2 regions of the Psychrobacillus sp. FSL H8-0510 genome follow, and region 2 is predicted to be linked to the other one. Evidence: predicted binding sites of a transcription regulator. Region 2 holds the regulator's gene; the other holds the start of a gene.
The links. The regulator Rex, encoded in region 2, represses fermentation and respiration genes when NADH is low (regulators of the CRP and FNR family bind a similar motif). The targets are predictions, from matches to a motif close to TTGTGAAATATTTCACAA.
Positions count from the first base shown of each region.

Region 1: a site for Rex is predicted at 2,180-2,197, ahead of MHI40_RS07715 (cytochrome c oxidase subunit 2A). Genes of this name have one in related genera too.

Region 1 is NZ_JBBOYZ010000001.1:1,578,394-1,581,824, forward strand. It holds gene MHI40_RS07705 (b(o/a)3-type cytochrome-c oxidase subunit 1) at 1-1,492, opposite strand, end outside; gene MHI40_RS07710 (cytochrome B5) at 1,494-1,970, opposite strand; gene MHI40_RS07715 (cytochrome c oxidase subunit 2A) at 1,995-2,117, opposite strand; gene MHI40_RS07720 (chemotaxis protein CheX) at 2,316-2,768, opposite strand.
Region 2 is NZ_JBBOYZ010000001.1:3,217,641-3,221,071, reverse strand. It holds gene MHI40_RS16355 (ABC-F family ATP-binding cassette domain-containing protein) at 1-1,454, opposite strand, end outside; gene MHI40_RS16350 (redox-sensing transcriptional repressor Rex) at 1,584-2,225, shown strand; gene MHI40_RS16345 (CPBP family intramembrane glutamic endopeptidase) at 2,299-3,027, opposite strand; gene groES (co-chaperone GroES) at 3,215-3,431, shown strand, end outside.

The DNA.
Region 1 (3,431 bases), 1.6 Mb from region 2:
TTTCACCCTTAGGAGCAAACCATAATAAATTTGCAACAATATAAAGTACTAATATGATCCCGATGAAAAGAATTGTTCCTCCAACTGCTTGTGCTATTTGATAAGGTATCCATTCAGTTGCTTGTTGTGCACCACCATAAGTGGAGAAATCCGAACGACGAGGCGCACCCATTAATCCTACAACATGCATTGCACCTGACATGATCGACATTCCAAATGCCCAAACAATAGCCTGAATAATTGCTAACTTGTTCATTTGTTTCGTCAATACTCTACCCGTAAGATGAGGTATTAACCAATAAGCGGCTCCAAAGAAAGTCAGTACAACTGTCGTTGCCAGTGTTAAATGGAAATGTCCAGTTACCCAAATAGTGTTGTGTATTAATGCATTCATCTGATGAGAAGCATTAATAATACCGCCAGCACCAGCAGGGATAAATGCAGCCATACCGATAAATGGAACTGTAAACCTAGCATCATTCCATGGTAGTTTTTTGAACCAACCGAATAATCCACGACCACCCAGTTGTCTTCCTCGTAACTCAAAAGTAGCAAACATAGAGAAAGCCGTTAACAATGAAGGGATAACAACCATCATTGTTAATACTACTTGTAAGAACTTCCAGAACGAATCAATCCCGGGTTCTGTCAATTGATGATGAAAACCAACAGGAATGGAGAAGAGTAAAAATAACATAAAGGAAAGCCTTGCTAATGCATCAGAGAATATTTTCCCTCCAATGATCTTAGGAATAACAACATACCAAACCATATAGGCAGGTAACAACCAGAAGTACACTAATGGATGACCGAAATACCAGAATAATGTACGAGAAAGCAATACATCAACCTTATCCACCCATCCTAATGACCAAGGAATTAGTTGGAATACTACTTCTACAGCTACTCCTAAAGAACAGATAATCCACATCGCCAAATTGACAATTACCATAAATGATAAGAGTGGGCTAGGTTGCCCTGGATTTGCTTTACGCCATTCCACATATTTCATAATCTGTGCAATAGCTACTATCCATGACCCAACTACAACTAGTGCCATACCTACGTAGAAAATCCAATGTGCTTGAAGTGGTGCGTAAAAAGTATACAATACAGAAGCTTCATTGAGTAATACCATTATGGAAGCAGCAACTGTACCTGCAGTCATTACCCAGAAACCAATCCACCCGACTAATCGTTGTTTGTCTGATAACGTACCGGATGTTTTACTAATTGCAGCAATTTGAAAACCTAATATAAAATAAGTTGTTAAGATAAGTCCTAATAAAACCCCATGAATAGTTAATACTTGATAATAGCCAATCCCCCAAGGGAGTGTAAATTGACCTGAACGGACAAGGACTTGTAATAATCCACAAAGCCCCCCGATGAATAAAGCGATAAATGCTACATATATATGAGCTAGTGCCAGTTTCCCATCGCGTCGATCAACTCTTACTAAGTCTTGTGCTTTTTCTTTAATAGTTGTCATTTTACTCTACCACCTTTAACATGGACGTCATTGTGGTATGTCCCACGCCACAATATTCATTACATAAGATTAAAAATTCACCAGGTTTGTCTACTGTTGTTACATATTCCGAAACATAACCTGGCTCTAGAATCATATTAATATTAGTTCCAGCAACTTGAAATCCATGAACTACATCTTTAGTAGTTGCTATGAACTTTATGGTCGAACCTATAGGTACTTCTATTTCTGGTGGATTATAATAGAACGCAGATGCTACAAGAACTACTTCATAATCCCACTCTTCACCTTCTACTTTATGAACTCCTGGTTTATTAAAAGGAGCTATCTCATCAACTCGCTCAGGGTCGATATAAATTTTCCCGGAAGGGGGATGGGAGCCATAATGAAATGCACTAAAACCGACGATAGTTAAAAATAATACCAATGAGCTAATCCCAAATGTTAGCCACCACTTTTCATACTTATGAATATGCATAAGTCTTAAACCTCCAATTTAAATTCAAAATCTGTCTATGAATAAGTAAAATGCCAAGAACCAAGTAACTAATATAAATGCGCCAACGAAACCTACGGAATAAAGTGTCCCTTTTAAATCAGAGTCTTTTTCTTTCTTTTTCGACATTTACTTACACCTCCTTCTACTAAACTCTATAGTCTCATCATAAATATAATAGTCGTGAGATGATGTGATAAAAATCACACATACGGTTATTAACTGTGAAATATATGTGAAATCTGGTATTTTTGGAACACAATTACCTTCCTGTAATGATTTTAAGCAAAAAAAAAAGAACCTTCCTATTAAAAGGAGGCTCGTTTTCTATTCATCTATCGTTAAGATTATGGTCATTTCACCTATATTTTCAATTTCTACAGGCAGTCTAAAAGCATGTTGGAAACCATATAACCTGCTAGTACCAACAATAACAGTAGGTGGAGTAATATCAATTTCAACTCCACTTGCAGCAACGGAGGTACATAAATTACCTGCTATCATATTCCCGAGTTCACCTGTAAATGATTCGAGCATTTCACCTTCTAATGGCATTCCGAACATAGTAGCTCCAATTGCAGAAAAGGATTCAGCCGCAGAGTCAATAATAATACGCCCTTTAATATCACCGATGATTCCGATAAGTACGCCCATTTCCTTTTGCACAAATGGTTGAACCATCAGGGAAGGTGACTTTATATCCATTGAAATTGGTATAACTGATTTCAAGGATTGGATTGTTCCATTTAAAATTGTTTGAATATGTTTAGAAGTACTCATTTTAACCCTCCGACTAGTATAGATGTATCAATTTTAACATGTTATATAGGAAAAAAGAATAGGTATTGTAGAAATTTAAAATATACTATGGTATTATGTCAATGAGAATGAATATCAAATTCAGTTGAGAGGGCGATTTTTTTGTTAGCTATTTTCATTGGATCAGCTATTTTAGTTTATGGTGGGGTAACGGCATATATTTTAAAATCTATAGCTCCTAAAGCGAAAACAATATGAAACAAAGACGAAATGACTTTATTTGTGAAAACAAGTAGAGTCATTTTTAAAAGATTAGGAAAGTATTTAAAAATTTACGATGAACACTGTACGATTTTATCCTTTTAACTTTGACCACTCTTATCATTTAAGCGAGAGGCTACGCGAAATCTTATGATTGAGTACTACTCCCTATTTTGATCGGAGCGCAAGGCGGCGACTCAAGCAGGATAGCTTGAGCTGAAGACCCCGCAGGAGCATAGCGAACGAGGAGGGTGAAGCCAAGCCTGCGGAAAGCGTCCGCCTGAAGCGGAAATCAGCAGTGGTCTTCATTCTTTCAAGTAGTCCGAGTTCTGAATTTAAGAAAGGGCAGGAAGCCGTGCCCATGGAAAGCGACCACTCGGAGCGGAAATTGCCGGCATATCTACGTTTCAGTTCCTTAAGGAC
Region 2 (3,431 bases):
ACCTCTTTACTGTCTAAGTCTAGATGGTTAGTAGGCTCATCGAGTACAAGGGTGTTCGCTTTTAAAAGCATGAGCTTGGCAAGTGCAAGTCTAGCTTTTTCACCACCAGACAGTGTAGATACAGTTTTTTGTACATCATCTCCCGTAAATAAGAATCGACCTAATACGTTACGGATATCTCGCTCATTCATCAATGGCCATTCATCCCACAGTTCTAACAAAGCTGTCTTATTGCCAGTCAGTGCCGCTTGTTCTTGGTCATAATAACCAAATTGGACATTTGTTCCGTATTGAATTTTGCCTCCAGCAGCTTCCAGTTGTTTCATAATGGTTTTTAGTAAAGTCGATTTTCCAACTCCATTTGGTCCAACAAGTGCAATTCGATCCTGTTTGTACACAGAAAAGGATATGTTAGATGAAACTGTATTGTTTGGATAACCGACTGCAATTTCCTCTAGGCGGAGAACGTCATTCCCACTAGGTCGGTCGATAGTAAATCCGAATGAAGCAGATTTTTCATCGCCATCTGGGGAATCCATCCAGTCTGTTTTTTCAATAACCTTCCGTCTAGATTGGGCCATTTTAGTCGTAGAGGCACGAGCTAGGTTTTTACTAACAAACTCCTCTAGCTTTGCTTTTTCCTCTTGCTGTTTTTCATATTTCTTACTATCTAATTCATAGTTTTTTGCTTTTTGCGTTAAGTAAGAGCTATAGTTCCCAACAAATCTTGCTACATTATGACGAGATACCTCATACACAAAGGTAACTACCTGATCTAAAAAGTAACGATCATGCGATACGATAAGAACAGCACCATTATAATTCTTTAAATAATTTTCTAAAAAGCTTAATGTTTGAATGTCCAAATGATTGGTAGGCTCATCGAGGATGAGTAAGTCTGGCTTACTTAAAAGCATTTTAGCTAATGCTAGTCTCGTTTTTTGACCACCAGATAATGCTTGTACTGGCTTCTCATAATCTTCTGGGAAGAACTGCATGCCATGTAGGATAGATCGAATATCAGATTCGAAGCGATAACCACCAGCTTCATTGAAAGCTAATTGCAATTCATCGTACGTTGCTGCCACTCTTGCATAAGCCTCGGTATCTTCATATACAGAAGGATCAGCCATCTGTGATTCTAAGGAACGAAGCTCTTTTTCTGAGTTAATGAGATGACTAAAAATAGTCTTCATTTCGTCCCAAATAGTCAGCTTAGATTCTAGACCTGCATGTTGCTCTAGATAGCCAAGACGAATGTTTTTGGGCATAATGATTTCGCCTGAATCGTATGACATCTCACCAGCAATTATTTTAAGTAAAGTAGATTTTCCAGCACCGTTTCTGCCAACAAGGGCGACCCGGTCTCTGTCCTGAACCTCTAGCTTTACGTTTGTTAATATATCTTCACCGTTAAAGGATTTTGTTATTTGATTGACTTGTAAAACGATCACAGTATTCGCACCTCAATTCTAACTTAAGTGTAATAGATAGGGCTTGTTGTTGCAACGCCATAGCTTTACAATGGTAGAAATGTCTAGTAAGATAAAAACGATTTGTTTGACTAAACTAGGAGGATTTTTATGAAACCAGATATACCAAGAATTCCTCAAGCAACTACAAAAAGACTTCCATTATATTATAGATTTTTACAAAGCTTTGATAATGCTGGACATAAAAGAGTTTCTTCACAGGAATTGAGTGAAGCGATGAAGATTGATTCCGCAACAATTAGAAGAGATTTCTCTCATTTTGGTGCTCTCGGGAAAAAGGGTTACGGCTACGAAGTACCAACGTTACTGGAGTTTTTCCGCAAAACACTAGATCAGGATGAGGCAGCGAATGTCGCGCTTATTGGTGTTGGTAGTTTGGGAACTGCTTTCTTGAAGTATAACTTCCAAAAAAATCATAACACTAAGATTGTCGTAGCTTTTGATACAAAGGCACCTGTTGAGGGAACGACTATTAGTGATATACCTGTATATCACTCTAGTGTTATGCTAGAAAAACTAGAGGAATATGGAATTGAGTTAGTTATTTTCACTTTACCGAGTAGATCAGCACAGCAAGTAGCAGACCAACTAGGGACTTCGTCTATTAAAGGGATACTAAACTTTACACCAATTCGTATTCAAACAACGGATGCGATCCGAGTACACACAATCGATTTATCTGTCGAATTGCAAACCTTGATTTATCTCATAAGAAACGAACATACTGAATAACTAAAGAAGCCTTTGACCACAATGCTAATGGGTCAAAGGCTTTTTAGTGATGACTAGAAGTTATAGGAGTGTACTATTGAAAGAATATTAACTGCATATTGGAATATTGCTTCAAAAATTGCTGGATTTCATCTCCGTAAAATTGAACGAGTACAACGAATCCATTTAATAGCATATGGGAAATCATAGACGCAATAATCCTTTTCGTCTTGTAATAGATAAAGGAGAATATAAATCCTGATACTGCATATAGTAGTATGTGCGTAAAGTCAAAGTGAATAATTCCAAATACAATCGCACTAACAGAAGCAGCTACAAAGAAATTAGTTTTTGGTAATAATGTTCCGAAGATTATGCGCCTGAATATGAGCTCCTCTAAAATAGGAGCGAAAATAACGATGGAAAAAATAGCTAATGGTACAGCTTGGGCGATTTCGATAAACTGGGTTGTATTCTCTGATCCAGGATCCACACCAAACTTTTGTTCAATGTTAGCTGCATAAGCTTGACCTAAAAGGACTAGGAAAAAGCCGATAACTCCCCAACCAACTGTTTGAAGGAGTGAACTAGACTTGCCTTTTAAAGGTTTTAAGTAATTATTGTCTTTCTTAATAATGAACAAGGTGATTAATGTGGCGATCCCCATACTAAGAAATACCCACCATCCAGAAGCAATGAGGGCTGCATTTTCTATTTCCATAGTTTCTAATAACTTATAAAGAAGCGGTGCAAACACAGCTCCTGATAACTGCATAATACAATAAACAATTAAAATGTAGATACCGGTTTTTTGTTGTTTCATGAACAGTTTGATTCCTCTCTGTATGTACCTTCTCCTTTTATTGTATAGGAAATAGGAAATAAAAGAAAAAGATACCTTCTCACTTGCAAAATGTTCTGTGATTAATTATTATTATAAGTGTGTTAGCACTCAAAGAGTAAGAGTGCTAATAATATTACATTTTACTATTTTAGGGAGGTAGTTTCACTTGTTAAGACCATTAGGTGATCGTATCATAATCGAATTAATCGAAGCTGAGGAAAAAACAGCATCTGGCATCGTACTTCCAGACTCTGCTAAAGAAAAACCGCAAGAAGGAAAAATTGTTGCTATAGGTACTGGACGAGTACTTGAAAACGGCACTCGCGTTGAACTTGACGTTAAAGAGGGAGACCGTATCATCTTCTCTAAATATTCAGGTACAG